DNA from 4 places in the Desulfovibrio sp. GTC20076 genome. Region 2 is predicted to be linked to each of the others. Evidence: predicted binding sites of a transcription regulator. Region 2 holds the regulator's gene; each other region holds the start of a gene.
The links. Region 2 encodes sigma-54, which starts transcription at its own class of promoters, with help from an activator protein. Its sites were predicted from a motif close to CTGGCACGGNNNNTGCTT; they were not measured.
Positions count from the first base shown of each region.

Region 1: ACZ495_RS10355 (VgrG-related protein) is a predicted target of sigma-54. The motif match lies at 2,226-2,243, and genes of this name have one in related genera.
Region 3: ACZ495_RS07825 (YbjQ family protein) is a predicted target of sigma-54. The motif match lies at 1,740-1,757, and genes of this name have one in related genera.
Region 4: ACZ495_RS11670 (UxaA family hydrolase) is a predicted target of sigma-54. The motif match lies at 1,077-1,094, and genes of this name have one in related genera.

Region 1 is NZ_AP039366.1:2,303,063-2,306,787, forward strand. Features, by position in the region: gene ACZ495_RS10350 (glycosyltransferase family 9 protein) at 1-993, opposite strand, end outside; gene ACZ495_RS10355 (VgrG-related protein) at 1,008-2,183, opposite strand; gene ACZ495_RS10360 (hypothetical protein) at 2,530-3,177, opposite strand; gene ACZ495_RS10365 (efflux transporter outer membrane subunit) at 3,459-3,725, opposite strand, start outside.
Region 2 is NZ_AP039366.1:1,462,799-1,466,523, reverse strand. Features, by position in the region: gene rapZ (RNase adapter RapZ) at 1-64, opposite strand, end outside; gene hpf (ribosome hibernation-promoting factor, HPF/YfiA family) at 188-727, opposite strand; gene rpoN (RNA polymerase factor sigma-54) at 888-2,312, opposite strand; gene ACZ495_RS06405 (CTP synthase) at 2,619-3,725, opposite strand, start outside.
Region 3 is NZ_AP039366.1:1,774,863-1,778,587, reverse strand. Features, by position in the region: gene lon (endopeptidase La) at 1-1,405, shown strand, start outside; gene ACZ495_RS07825 (YbjQ family protein) at 1,815-2,237, shown strand; gene truA (tRNA pseudouridine(38-40) synthase TruA) at 2,479-3,258, opposite strand; gene ACZ495_RS07815 (MotE family protein) at 3,258-3,725, opposite strand, start outside.
Region 4 is NZ_AP039366.1:2,658,822-2,662,546, forward strand. Features, by position in the region: gene ACZ495_RS11665 (UxaA family hydrolase) at 1-608, opposite strand, end outside; gene ACZ495_RS11670 (UxaA family hydrolase) at 613-897, opposite strand; gene ACZ495_RS11675 (sigma-54-dependent Fis family transcriptional regulator) at 1,236-2,870, shown strand; gene ACZ495_RS11680 (hypothetical protein) at 2,863-3,024, opposite strand; gene ACZ495_RS11685 (peptidylprolyl isomerase) at 3,102-3,725, shown strand, end outside.

The DNA.
Region 1 (3,725 bases), 840 kb from region 2:
CAGGCCCGCGGCCAGATGCATTGTTCCGGTGTCGTTGGTGACAAGAAGACGGCAATGGGCGAGCAGGCCCGCCAGCTGTGCGATATCGGTGCGCCCCACGGCAGAGATGCAGGGACCGCGGGCTGCCTGCACATACTCTTCGGCAAGGGCTTGTTCCGCCCTGCTGCCAAGCAAGACCGGACAAAGCCCTGCCTCGCGCCATAACCTGTCGCCCAGGGCGGCAAAGGAGGCGGCGGGCCACTGCCTTTTTGCTTCGCTGGCCCCCAGCTGCAAGGCCACAAAGCCTTTGCAGGCCGATGTAATGCCTGCCGCCGGCGCGCCCTCTTCGAGCAGGCCGCGGGCAAATGCCCGTTCCGCTTCGGGCGGCGGCTGCAAACCTGGCCTGCTGCCGGGCATCGTACTATTTGCCGCAAGCCGCGCTTTTTCCGTACCTGTCATGGCGTTTGCCCCCACCATACGGAACGTGTCCACAAGGTTGAAGGGCGTGTTCAGGCGCCGCAGCACTGTTCCCGCAAGAAAGGAGGCCCATACGCCGCCGCTGAAGCCAAAACCTTCGGCATCCATGCCGAACCCGGTGATATCGCCGGGGTGCGAGGCCACAAGGCGGGCCAGCAGACGTGCGGGCAGCGTGGCAGTAAGATTGATCACCCGGGCATCGGGCATGCTTCTGCGGATTTCGCGCACAAAAGACAGCAGCCGCAGAGCGGCCCGCCGCCAGTCGCCTTCCACATCCGCCATGATGCGCGCGCCGGGCAGAGGCCAGGTCACATCCACATGTTGCAGCAACGGCAGGGCCGAAGCGAAGTTTTCCAGACAGACAAGCCCCACGCGCAACCCGGCATGGTGCAGGTCGTGTATGAGCGCCTGGCCTTGCAGCAGATCGCCAAAACGGGTCAGATTGATGATGACAACATCACGCCCGCCTGCCGGATGTTCGCCGGCCGCAAGAGCGTGTGGCTGCTGGATATGGGCGTGGAAGGGTTCTGTCTTCATGAGCGCTCAGGCCGTCAGGCCAGATTGGCCTTGTGTCCGCCATCCAGAAGATTGAGGGCCAGGGTGCGTTCCTGACGGAAGCGGTTTTGCACAGCGGCCTGCACCTCGCTGGTGGACGAGCCGAACTGGCCGGACCGCACCTTGTATACATTGGTGATAAGCCTGCGCTCATAGGCCGGGTCGCCGGGGTCACCGCTCATGGCTTCTGCGCGGGCAAAAATGCGCGTGGCTCCTGTGGGGCCATGCTGCACGGATGTGCTCCAGATGACCTCACGCATGGCAGGCGACAGGCTGTCTGCCTCCAGAGAGGTCCGCTGGCTTATGCCCTCCACAGCAGGCTTGTAATGGCTTTCGCGCACATAGGCTTCCTGCAGCGCTTCAAAGCGTTCCGGCTGCTCATCGGCAATGGCGCGCCACATGTCGGGCATCGCTCCCTTGCGGCTGCCGGTATTGCCCGGCCCTGCCGAACGCAGCCTCTTGGAGATATCCGGCGCTTCTCCATCCAGAAATGCAAGAAAATCATTAAGGCTGCCCGCGCGTGACGATACCTGATACTTGCCGTATGAGGTTCCGCCGTTACGATCATAGCCTATGGCCGCTATGCCATCGCGGCCGGATTCAAACTGGGCGGAAAGCTTGCCCAGCTCCATCTCGGCTGCATCCGGCTGCTGCCGTTTTTGCCGGGCCTTGCCCTGCCCCGGGGCTGCAGGACGGCTATGAATGAAGTCTCCGCCGTTCAGACCGCCAAGCCGTTCCCCCACAGTGCTGGTGAGCGAGTGCAACTGACGCGCCGCCCCCATGCTGCGGGCCAGATCAAGGGTCGAGCCGTTGCCGGAAACACTTTGCATAAGGCCTTCAATAGCCTGCGTCTGGCGCAGATCAGCCTGAGCCTTGCCAAAGACCTGGGCTCGCATGAGGTCGCTGGGGCTGCGCCCCGCAAGCACGAGATTACGCGCGGGAGCCTGCATGCCCGCAAGTTCCGCAGGTCGCACCTGTGCCGGGGATTCCTGGCCGCTCATGGCCTGTACGGCTTGCGGAAGCGGGGCTGTCCCTTCAGCCTGACGCGCCTGCCCCTGCATGACTGCGGCAAAACTGGCTCCGCCCGCGACCGGCGCGGCGCGGCGCTGGCCGGCGGCCTGCCCCTGCTGGGCCTCGCTGGGGGGGCGTATGAGAAAATTGGAAAGCGCCATGTGTTCCTCCTGAGCGGCTGATCTGATACCACACAGAAGGGACAGCAAGTACAGTGCCAAGACGCCAAAGCCAAGGCATTGCAGCGAGTTGAATCCGCAGTAAGGCAGCCGGCCCGCGGCGCAGCCGAAAAAACGGCGCAATTCGGCAGGCATTGCGCCAGAATGCCGACACGCGCGGTTCAGAAAAGCCGGTTTCACGTGCGGGCAGCCCGACGGGATACATGAAGACAATGAGAGAGAAGGCAAGCCTTGCATGCCCCGGAAACGCAGGCAAAACCTCGGCACGCGTTGCGTACACGGCAAAAGGCCTACCTCGGAGAACGGTACGGGAAAGAAAGAGAAAAAACTAGAAATCGAGCTTGAACTGCATGCCCAAGCCCAGGGCGGAGTCCGGCTGCTTGTTGCTGGATGGCCGTTCGCGCTGCTCGTTTCTAAGGATAAGCTCCGGCCCCAGACCGATGCTCAGGTCATCCCCAACGGTGGTATCGGCGTAGGCCCGCACCACATGCCTGCTTTCCATGCTCAGGTTTTCGTCAGGGGTAATGCAGCCCGGTCCCGGCTCACGCCAGGATGAACTTTCGTCTTCCACGCTCAGGGCCAGGGCGGATTTATTTTTGTGTGCTCCGGAAGCCGCATTCAGGGCGCTGTCAATCCCCTTGGCCGTGTCTACGGCCTTTCCCCCGGCAGGGGCAACCGCGCGGCTGTGCAGATTGTCTGCGGGCGTGCCCTGGGCCTGCCAGGCATCAAGACTGCTGCCCTCGCGAAAAGTCCAGGCTCTGGCGTGGACGGCATCCTTTCTTTTTTTCACGGTAACGGTGCGGTTCTGGTCTGCACGCGCCTTTGACCTGTCCACACAGGGAACCCCCTGTTTTGCCTTGTCGGCCACCTGGGATTTTGCCCCCTGATTGGAAGCGGCAGCAGCGCGAGAGGCCGTCAAAGGGGCGGCCAACAAGACACCGCACAAAAAAATGATGGTGATTACCGGCTTGACCATACCTGCTCTTACGATAGTCCCCCAGGCTTGTAAAGCTGACCGCAAAACTGTGGAAATATTTTTACCCAAAAATACAAACCAGAATGCGGGGTACATTTTTTTATAAAAAATGGCCGAAACGGCACAGGGCGAAGCAGCCCACCGGGCTGTCGGCCTTGCAGAAAATATGGCGACCCGCCGAACAGCCCGGTTCAAAACAAAAAGTGAATACGCAAAAAACGAAGCCCCCCGGCCTTTTGGCCGGGGGGCATTACATTCATAGCGCAGTCTGCCAGGCAGCCCTACAGGCTCACGCCACCCTGTGGTCTGGCCTCAGGCGCGGCAGACGCGGATTCGGCCGCGGCCTTGCCCGAAGACTTGCCGGATGCCCCGGCGCTTGTTTCCTGATTCAGCAGTTTTTCGGTATTGACCACGGGAAAGCTCGGGCTGGCGCCGGGGTCGTTCCAGCCGCCGCCAAGGGCCATGCAAACGCTCACGACGTTGTCCAGGCGGTCACGCAGGGCCGATGCCAGTTGCAGTTCGGCAGCAAAAAGCTGGCGTTCCGCATC
Region 2 (3,725 bases):
TGAGGGCCGTGCTTTTACCCGCTCCGGAAAGACCGGTGACAATGCACACGGCTACGGGCGGCATCGGGGCAGCAGTTTCAACCACCGGCCCTTCGGGCCGCGGGTGTGTGGCGGTGCTCATGAATCCCCCTGAAATTTCCGGGCCGCCCCCGCAACGGCGTTCTTGGGGCGGCCCGGAACAGGCGTGTTATAAAACAGGGTCGATCAGCGCGTAGCCGCTTGTGCGTGTGCGGTATACGACGTTGATGCGGCCGTTTTCAGCGTTGAAAAAGACCAGGAATTCGCTGCCGATAGAATCAAGCTGCATGAGCGCCTCGTCAAGGTGCAGGGGCTTGGCCGCCAGGCGGTCAGTGCCTTCCACCGGTTGCGGGGCCTCGGCTTCTGCCTCGATGTTGTAGGTGAACACATCGACATCGGCGCTGCGCGCCTTGCGGCGTTGGGTTTTGACCCGTGAAACCTGACGCTTGATCTGCGCTTCGACCTTGTCTGTCACAAGGTCGATGGCGGCGTACATGTCCGTGGTCTGTTCCGTGGCGTTGATGTGCAGTCCTTCCCCCACAACGGTTACTTCGCAGCGGTGGCGGAATTTATCTACGGTCAGCACGACGGTAACTTCAAGACCGGCGGACTTGCCGAAAAAACGCCCCAGCTTTTCCATGCGGCGGCGGGCATATTTTTTAAGATGGTCGGAGGCTTCAAAGTTTTTGAAGGCAAAAGAGATATTCATATAATCCTCCTTTTGATGGCGGTTTCCGGCATGGCAACCGCGAGGTCCCGCCCTTGGGCGGGCAGCGAAGCAGTGGCGGTTTACGGCCCTTTTTCGCAATCTTGCGCGTCATTCGCCGTTGGGGCGGCCGGGACCGGGGTTCCGGGACGCGGCGGAAAGATCAGAAATGCTCCTTGCGCCTGGAGGATGAGGGGATGTCAAGGGCGGTACGGTATTTAGCCACAGTTCGCCGGGCAATATTGACCTTGAGGCGTTCCTTGAGCATTTCGCCTATGCGCTCGTCACTGAGCGGCGATTTGGCGTCTTCTTCGGCAATGAATTTTTTAATGAGCGCCTTGACGCTTTCGGAGCCGACCTGGCTGCCGTCGTCCAGCTCAAGCCCGCTGTTGAAGAAAAATTTGAGTTCAAAAATACCGTGCGGCGTGGCCACGTATTTATTGGTGGTAATGCGGCTCACGGTAGATTCATGCATGCTGATGTCATCGGCAATATCCTTGAGAATAAGGGGGGCCAGCCGTGTGACGCCTTCTTCAAAAAAAGGCTGCTGATGCCGCACGATGCTTTCCATCACCTTGTACAGTGTGCGCTGACGCTGGTACAGGCTCTTGATCAGCCATGTGGCCGAGCGCATTTTTTCCGTACAGTATTCTTTTTCCTTGTCCGAAGCGGTGCCCATGTTCATCTGTGTCAGGTTGGAAAGCTGGAGCTGCGGCAGGCCGTCTTCGTTCAGCAGGATGATAAATTCATCGCCCATTTTATACACGAACACGTCCGGACTTACGTAGGCCGGTTCACCGCCGCCGAAGCTCGCTCCGGGCAGGGGGTCAAGGCTCTGGATGATGTCGAGATATTCCTTCAGTTCATCCATGTCCAGCTTGAACTTGCGCAGCAGGGGCTTGTAGCGTTTGGCTTCAAGGTCTTCAAGGTGCGCGTTGACAAGCTCGAGCAAAATGGGGTCGCGATCATACTTGAGGCTTCGTATCTGCACAAGCAGGCATTCGCGGGCATCGCGGGCAGCTACGCCTATGGGATCAAACATCTGTACACGTTCGAGCACGGCCAGCGCCTCGGCGGGTTCCGCCCGGGCCATCTGGGCAACCTCTTCAATACTGGCCTGCAGGTAGCCCGCAGATGAAAGATTGCCGATAATGATTTCGCCTATATCTTTCTGGGCTTCGGTAAGGGAAGAGAGGCGGAGTTGCCAGAGCAGATGCCCTTCAAGGGTGGGTTTGGCGGAATAGCGGGCTTCGAGGGGGGAGATGTCTTCCGCGGCTTCATACTCGCGCGGCTGCACAAGGCGAGGAGTACTGGCGAATTCACCAAGGTAGTCCTCCCAGTCTGCATCCTTGGCAAGATCCTTGTCGTATGCTTCCTCAGCACCGCTTTCCCGCCGGTCTTCCACGTGTTCCTGTGCGGCGTCGTCTCCGTGGGATTCCTCAAGAAAGGGGTTTTCCAGCAGTTCCTGCTGCACGGTTTCCAGAAGCTCCAGACGCGAGAGCTGAAGCAGTTTGATGGCCTGCTGTAATTGCGGGGTCATCACCAACTGCTGAGCCAGTTTTAATTGCTGTCGAAGTTCCAGTGCCATGTGCGTTTTCCGCCTTGAAAAATCCAGAAGCCTTATATTTGTGGTTACAAGTAGTGTGCCATAGTGGCAAAAATTACGCAATAGCCAGAGGTTGCACCATCAAAAGTAAGAAAGCACGGCTAGTTGGATCAAACTTTGCATAAAAGGGAAGCCGCTTTTTTGTTTTCAGGCGGCCCGAGTGAAATATACAGTGAAAAGATAATGTTTCAAACATGTTGCTGTGCGTTCAGACAAGCCTGCAAATAAAAGCGCGGGCCAGAGGCCCGCGCGAAGGTGTGTAAAGAGGAAAGCCCCTCACGCCGGGGATCAGACCTTGGCGTGCTTTTTAGCCGCGCCGATGAATTCCCGGAACAGCGGATGGGCATTCATGGGGCGGGACTTGAACTCGGGGTGGAACTGGCAGCCCAGGAACCAGGGATGTTCCGGCAGTTCGATGATCTCCATCAGGGAGCCATCGGGCGAAGTGCCGCTGAATATCATGCCTTTTTCCGCCAGGGCTTCCTTGAATTCATTGTTGAATTCGTAGCGGTGGCGATGGCGTTCTTCAACCATGTCGGTCTTGTACGCTTCAAAGGCGCGCGATTCGGGCATGACCTTGCAGGGATAGGAGCCAAGGCGCATGGTGCCGCCCTTGTCGCTGCCGGCATCGCGTTTTTCGACGTTTCTGGTGCGGAAGTCATACCATTCAGTCATGAGATAGATGACCTTGTGCTTGGAGCGGTGGTCAAATTCTTCGGAGTTGGCATCGGCCATGTCCGCCATGTGGCGGGCAAATTCGATAACTGCGCACTGCATGCCGAGGCAGATGCCGAAGAACGGTACCTTGTTTTCACGGGCGTAGCGGATGGCCGCGATCTTGCCTTCCACGCCGCGATAGCCGAAACCGCCGGGCACCAGAATGCCGTCACAGCCTTTGAAGTGTTCGGCAGCGTTGCTGTCGTCCACATTCTCAGAGTTGACGTAGCGCAGGTCCACCTGAACCCGGTTGGCCACGCCGCCGTGGATGAGGGCTTCGTGCAGGCTTTTGTAGGCCTCTTTCAGGTCTACATACTTGCCCACGATGGCGACCGTGACCTTGCCGTGAGGATTGTCGCTGTCGCTGACGAGTTTTTCCCACGCATCAAGCTGGGCATTGCGTGCGGGCAGGCGCAGCATGATGGCCACTTTCTGATCAAAGCCTTCCGCATAAAACTTGAGCGGCACTTCATAGATATTGTTCACGTCTACCGAAGAGAACACGGCATCCTGATCCACATTGCAGAACAGGGCGATCTTGCGGCGCAGTTCTTCAGGAATGCTCTGTTCACAGCGGCAGAGGATGATATCGGGCTGAATGCCGATGGAGAGCAGTTCCTTTACGCTGTGCTGGGTGGGCTTGGTCTTGTGCTCGCCGGCGCTGCGCAGGTAGGGAAC
Region 3 (3,725 bases), 310 kb from region 2:
GCTTTCCCAGGGGCTGAAGGGGCCGATTCTCTGTTTTGTGGGGCCTCCGGGCGTGGGCAAAACGTCTCTGGCGCGGTCTGTGGCCAAGGCCACAGGGCGGGATTTCGTGCGTCTGTCACTCGGCGGCGTACGCGATGAGGCCGAAATTCGCGGCCACCGCCGTACCTATGTGGGCGCGCTGCCGGGCAAGATCATCCAGTCTCTCAAGCGGGTGAAATACAACAATCCGCTCTTCTGCCTGGATGAAGTGGACAAGATGACATCCGACTACCGGGGCGACCCGGCATCGGCCCTGCTGGAAGTGTTGGATCCGGAACAGAACCATACCTTTATGGACCATTATCTGGACCTGGAATATGACCTGTCCAAGATATTCTTTATCACCACGGCCAACTCGCTGCACACCATTCCCGTGCCTTTGCTGGACCGCATGGAGATAATAGAGCTGAACAGCTACCTTGAAACAGAAAAGCGCCATATCGCGCGACACTTTCTGCTGCCCCGCCAGATAGAAGAGCACGGACTCAAGGAGAGCAACATCCGGGTTTCGGATAATGCCGTTCTTGAGATCATCCGTTCCTATACCCGCGAGGCGGGCGTGCGTAACCTTGAGCGCGAAATTGCGGCCCTGTGCCGTAAAACAGCCATCAAGCTGGTGGAAGAGGAAAATCTGGACAAATGCGTGAACATCTCGTGCCAGAGTCTGCCCTCCATGCTTGGCGTCAAAAAATACCGGCATGACGAGCGCGAGGCTGAGCCGCAGGTGGGCGTGTGCGCCGGGCTTGCCTACAATCAGCGCGGCGGCGAAATTCTGCTGGTGGAAACAACGCTCATGGCCGGTTCTGGTCAGGTGGTGACCACTGGCAAACTTGGTGAGGTCATGACTGAATCGGCCAAGGCCGCGCTTTCCTATGTGCGCTCGCGGGCCGAGGTGCTGGGGCTTGACCCGCGCTTCCACCGCAAGGTGGATATTCATGTGCATGTACCCTCCGGAGCCACGCCCAAGGACGGTCCCTCGGCAGGCATTACCCTTGCCACGTCAATTACCTCGGCCTTGCTGGGCATTCCGGTTCGCAACGATGTGGCCATGACGGGCGAGATATCCTTGCGGGGCCGTGTGCTGCCCATTGGCGGCCTGCGCGAGAAACTGCTGGCCGCGCGGCGCAGCGGCATCAAAAAAGTGCTTATGCCCCGCGACAATGAAAAAGACCTCAAGGAAGTGCCGGACGAGGTGCTGAAAGACCTTGAAATTGTTTTTGTGGATCATGTGGATGAAGTGTTGCCCCATGCCCTGGATGCCGGTGTGGAGGAAATATTCTCCGGCCGGGCCACGGCGCAGCCCATCTGCCGTATCCTGCGGCCCGAAAAGCATGGCGAAGAAGACAAAAAACAGCCCGCCCAATAAAATCACTTTGGCAACGGCAGAGCATACCTGAAAAGCCCGCGTAAGCGGGCTTTTCAGGTTATGGTTTTAGAGCAATTTCTGACGGCTGCGTGAGCGAACGTTCGCTACAGAGGCGTATAGCGCAGGTTATCTGTGCGGTTAAACGCCGAAGTAAGTGTGTTTTAAACTTTGCGGAGACATATTCTCAAAGGTAATCTGCCCTGGCCCGGCGAGCGCAACAAAAAGCATCCGCTATGCGGGCGCTGCTGACTGGCGGCACCAGCATGCCCCGTCAATTTGATGACGAGAGAAAAAATTTCCGCACAATTATGTTGATTTATATGGATAATTTTTTTTGGCAAGACCTTTGCATATGGTTTGTATCCGGCAGCGTGCCGCGCTGCCATTCCACTGCTTCTGGAGGTCAGGCATGTTCTTCTTACTGGGCGGTCATGAAAAAAAGGCGCGTAAGGCTGAAAAACAGGTGCGCATGTCGGACGCCAACGCGCGGGTGCGCGAGGTTTTTATGGCCGGGCGTTTTCCCGTGGTGACCACGCATCAGGTGGAAGGCCGCCGTATTGCCAAGGTACTGGGCCTTGTGTGCTGCCGGGGCTTTGACTCTGACGAAGCCTTTTTCGGCATGGCAGCGCGTGCCATGAACAAGGGGGCGCAGGCCATCGTTGGGTATAGCGAAAACGTGGCCTTTCACCCTGACGGCAGCAAGTATTTTTCCTGCTTCGGCACGGCAGTCATGTTTGAGTATGACCCTATGGACCCCGAAGCCCTGCCCATCATGCTGCAACAAAAATTCAGGGCGCAGGAACAGTCTTCTGACCTGAATGAAATGATATAGGGGAGCGTTTTTTCGCTTTGAAGTGTTGCGTGGCGAGGGACCTTTTTGCAAAAAAGTTCCTCGCCCTCTTCCCCCCTAAAAATTTTATTCCTGGTCGTACGGGCCAGAAACAGTGTCTTGCAGGCATGGTACTGTTTCAAGCGTGAAATATATAAAAGTCCCCATCTTGCGGTGGGGACTTTTGCGTTAGTGAGCGAAAGAATGGTTTGTTGCCAATGTGTGCTGCGGGCAGCATATAAAGCTATGGCTCTGGATATTTCACACTCACCAGCGCCAGCCCCTCGGGTGGGGCCGTTACCGAAGGCACTGCCTGGCGGTCGCGGGCTGCAAGCAGCTCAGGTATCTGCGCGGGCTGTATTTTGCCTTGACCGCACGCGGCAAGCAGACCGGCCACATTGCGTACCATCTGTTTCAGAAAGCCATCGGCCGTAATGGTAAGGCGCAGCATGGGGGCGTGGGGGGGGTAGTATTCGCAGGGGGCCAGTGCATCCAGGCGGGCGTCTATAATGGTACGTTCGGTACTCTCCACATCCGTACCGGCATTACGCAGGCCAGCGAAGTCGTGCCTGCCCAGAAGAAAGGGCAGGGCATCGCGCATGGCGTCCAGGTCCAGCATGCCGCAGTTCCATACATACGGGCGCACGTGCGGCGGCAGAAAGCGGCGGTCCTGCCAGAACTGGTAGGCATAGGTTTTGCGCAGGGCGTCTTTGCGGGCATGAAAGTCCGGGGCAGCGGGGGAGGCGTCCAGTACGCGGATATCGCGCGGCAGCACGGCATTGAGGCTGTGCCGCCAGTCAAGCCCGGCCCGGGTATCGGGGATGTCGCAATGGGCCACCTGACCGTGGGCATGCACACCGGAATCAGTGCGGCCCGAACCGTGAACGCGCACGGCTTTACCGGCAATGGTACGCAGTGCGGCTTCAAGAGCGCCCTGCACCGTAGGCGGCGGTTTGGGTTTTTCCTGAATCTGCCAGCCGCTGTAGCCAGTGCCCACGTAGGAAATAAGAAGTTTCAGGCGCATTATTCTGGCAGCTTCATGCGGGTGATGATTTCCGTCAGTTTGGCGGTTTTTGCCGGGTTGACGTAGGTGAGGATGTCGCCGGACTGCTTGGGGGACATGCCCGTCAGAATGCGCACAGCCACGCGCTCATCCATGCTTTCCAGCGCCTTGGCGGCGGCTTTGGGCTTCATCTGGGTGTAGGTGAGCACGAGACGGCGGATTTTTTCGTCTTCAATACCGCGCGCTTCGCGGATCATGTCTTTCATTTTTTGTTCGGCGTTCTGGATGTCCTTGAGCCGTTGGTCCATCTGCTGGCGCAGCATGAGAATATCCTGCTGCTGCCGGGCAAGTTCCTGCGCCTTGAGGTTGGGATCCGTCCCCGAGGGGACCGGACGGACTGCCGGGGGCGGCACGGCGGGCAGCCCCGGCTGGTTGCTCTGGGGCAGGGCGGGTATGCCCGCTGCACCCGAGCCGGATGCGGAGCCGAA
Region 4 (3,725 bases), 1.2 Mb from region 2:
ACTTCTTCGTTGGCGCAGCGTTCCATCACCAGATGCTCGCCGCCGGTAATTTCAGTGGTTTCGCCAAACAGGGTGGTGGCCCCGGCTTCCCACAGCTTGTCGAAGGCGTTGCCCACGGTGGGGTTGGAGGCGATGCCGGAGGTAGTGTCGGACTCGCCGCACTTGCAGGAAACCCACAGCTCATCCACCGTACATTGGGTGCGCTGCAGTTCGCTGGCGTAGTGCACAAATTCCTTGGCCTTGAGGGAAGCGGCGCGGATGGTTTCCAGATCGCCGTGCTGCTCGATGCCAAAGCCCACCACGGGTTTGCCGGTTTTGGCAATGCCGTCCACCACGCGCTGGGTCCACACCGGCTCGATGCCGATAACCACTACGGCGGCCACGTTGGGGTTGCAGCCCGTGCCGATAAGGGTGCGGAAGTGCAGGTCGAGGTCTTCACCGAACTGCAGGCGGCCGTAAGCATGGGGCAGGGCCATGGTTCCCTTGATGTTGTTTGCCACAGCCTCGCAGGCGGCGTTGGAAAGGTCATCCAGGGGCAGAATGATCACATGGTTGCGAATACCCACACGTCCGTTTTCGCGGCGGTAGCCCATAAATGTCTTGTTCATCGGTTTACCACCTTTTGGTTTTGACGTTGTGTACATGCAGGTGTTCGCCGCGCTTGATGGGCTTGACCACCTTGCCGATATCCGTGCTGTACTTGATAATGGTATCGCCCACGGCAAGATCCTTGAGCGCGATCTTGTGACCGATCGGAATGTCGCTCAGGGTTTCAAACTCCAGTGTGGTGTCGCCGTCCATGACCCAGCCGTTGAGCTGGTCGCCTTTTTTGACGCCTTCAACCACGACCACGCCAACGCTGTCGCCGGGCTCATGCACCACAAAGTGGGTTGTCATACTGTTCTCCTTGGATAGTATGTTGGTAGTAGAACGCGATGTAATACACAAGCAGTCTCTCTTATATGCGTTATCTGTTTACACGCATATATTTTGCGTTCTAATGCAGTAGTAAATATTGCATCAGGTATAAGACAAGACATGCTTTGCTTGTATCTCCACCGGCTTGCTAGAGTATAGAGCAATGTGCGTGCCAAATATGCGTGACATGTATTAGCCTTCGCTATTTAAGGATATTTTTTCACAATATTGTTTGATTGATCAGTCTGTTTTGATTAAATATGGGCATAATGCTTGTTTTTGGGCAGGAGAATGCCTAATGTTGGGCAGGAGGATTTATGCCATATGAACTTTCGGCCAGCGGGCTAAACAATCCTTCGCAGACGGTAGGTCAGGTAGTACACCATCTGGCGCGGCTTGTGGTGGGCAAGATGGACCGCAATGCCTTTTTCCGTATGCTTTCAAAACAGCTTCGTGTTTTATTTCACTATGACCGTTTCTGCATTAACCTGTATGATGCGGAAAGGGAGTTTCTCAACCTGTTCACCGCAGCCGACGGCACGGTGGTAGAGTCTCTCTCCAATACGCGCATTGCCCAGAACACGGTGGCCGGACTGGCCATTGCCTCACGTAAGCCCGTTGTCATCAACGATCTGGCAAAACACGATTTCGGCGATTCGCCCATGCCTCTTTCCACCGTGGGCCTTAATTCCACCATCGCCCTGCCCCTCATCATCAACGGCGAGGTCATCGGCACACTGCACGTGTCTTTCATGCAGCCGCCCGAAAATATCGTACAGATACTCAATGTGCTGCTGGAACTAAGCCCCGTGCTTTCCACATTTCTTTTTGCCGTGCTTTCCGAAGAGCGGCTTGAAAAAATGCGCGCGGCCCAGGCTGGTTCCCCGCGCAGCCCGGAGGCAGATGTCACCGGCAGCATCTTGCTGGCCTCAAGCCTGCTGGAAACGCCGGACATGAAAAAGCTCATGGCGCTGGCCCGCAAGGTGGCAAAGCTGCATATCCCCGTCATGATCCTGGGCGAAACGGGGACGGGCAAGAGCATGTTGGCCCGCTGGCTGCACTTGCACAGCCCCAGGCGCAAGAACAGTTTTGTAAAGGTCAACTGCCCTTCCCTGCCTCCCACGCTTTTTGAGAGTGAAATGTTCGGTTATGCCAAGGGGGCGTTCACCGGGGCTACCAGCAAGCGGGTGGGACGGGTGGAACTGGCCCAGGGGGGCACGCTTTTTCTGGACGAGATAGGGGAACTCGCGCCGGAGATGCAGAGCAAGCTTTTGCAGGTGCTGGAGGAAAATTCTTTTGAGCGTGTGGGCGAGGCCGCGCCCATCGGCGTGGATATGCGCGTCATGTCTGCCACCAATATTGACATGGCCGAGGCAATGGATCAGGGCCGTCTGCGGCGCGACCTGTACTACCGCCTTGGTTCGGTGGTATTGCGCATGCCGCCCCTGAGGGAACGCAGAAACGACATCCCGCTGTTTGTGGAGCATTTTGTCAGGCAGTTTTCCAGAGAGTACGAAATTCACCCGCCCCGGCTTTCACGTCCGGTTATGGATGTCCTGCAGGAACACGTCTGGCCGGGGAATATACGCGAACTGCGCAATGTGGTGAGCCGCCTTCTGCTCCAGACCCTGGACGGGCAGATAACCGGCAGTTTTGTGGATGAAGCCCTGCACCTGTGGAAAGGCCCGGCCGGAACAGCGCCGCCCGCTCCCGCAGCGCCGGCGTCCGGCATTGTTGCGGGTAATGCCGCAAACAGTCCCCCTGTGCCTGCCCCCGCCCGGCAGGAAGCCCCGCCCGGCCTTCTTTCGCTTGAGGACAATGAGAGAGCGCATATAGAAAAAGCCCTGCGTCTTTGCGGCGGCAAGCTGTCCGGTCCTGGCGGCGCGGCGGATATGCTCGGTATTCCGCGCTCGACGTTGCAGCACCGCATCCGCAAGCTTGGCATCAGATAGCCGCGCGGGCGGCCCGCGCGCAGGCCTTCTGGCCGGAATCGCCGGAGTGTGCCGCCCCGGACAGAAGGCAGGCCTCCATCTGGCCTGCTCCTGTCGGACGCATGGCCGAAGATGCCGCCAGAGGGCTGCACAGCAGCACGTCAAAATCAGCCATGACCTTTCTTGAGTTTCCGCTGGATTGCGCATATGATGCCGCTCTACGTCAAGAGCAATTACGCAGTCGGAGTTCGCATGCTTGAGTATATTCGCGACAAATCGCAGTCCCTGGGTGTCAAACTGGCCTTTGGTCTTATCATCCTTGTCTTTGTTTTCTGGGGCGTTGGCAACTTCAACGACCGCAGTTCGGGTACGCTTGTGGCCGTGGTCAACGGCGACCCCATCTCCATGCGGGAGTTTGAGCTGGCCTACCGCAACGCAGAGGAAAACCTGCTGCGTAGCAATCCCGGCCTGACCCGCGAGCAACTGAAGCAGCAACAGCTGGGTCGCCAGATTCTGCGTGACCTTATTACCCAGGTGCTGCTGTCGCAGGAAGCGGCCCGCACGGGCGTGAGCATCACCCCGCTGGAACTGCGCATGGCCGTGGGCAACATCAAGGGCTTCCAGAACGAAAAGGGGCAGTTTGACCCCGAGGTCTATACCCGCGTTCTTGCTGCCCAGCGCATGGCTCCTGCCCAGTTCGAGCAGGATATGTCGCGCGATCTGCTGCGTCAGAAGATTTTTGCCATGGTAACGGCCCCCGCCTGGGTTGACCCCGCCGAATCCCAGAAGCGGTTTGAATTTTTGCGCGAAAAGCGTGATGTGGACTATATTTTTATCCCTGCCTCGGATTTTGCCGCTTCCGTCAAGCCGTCGGAT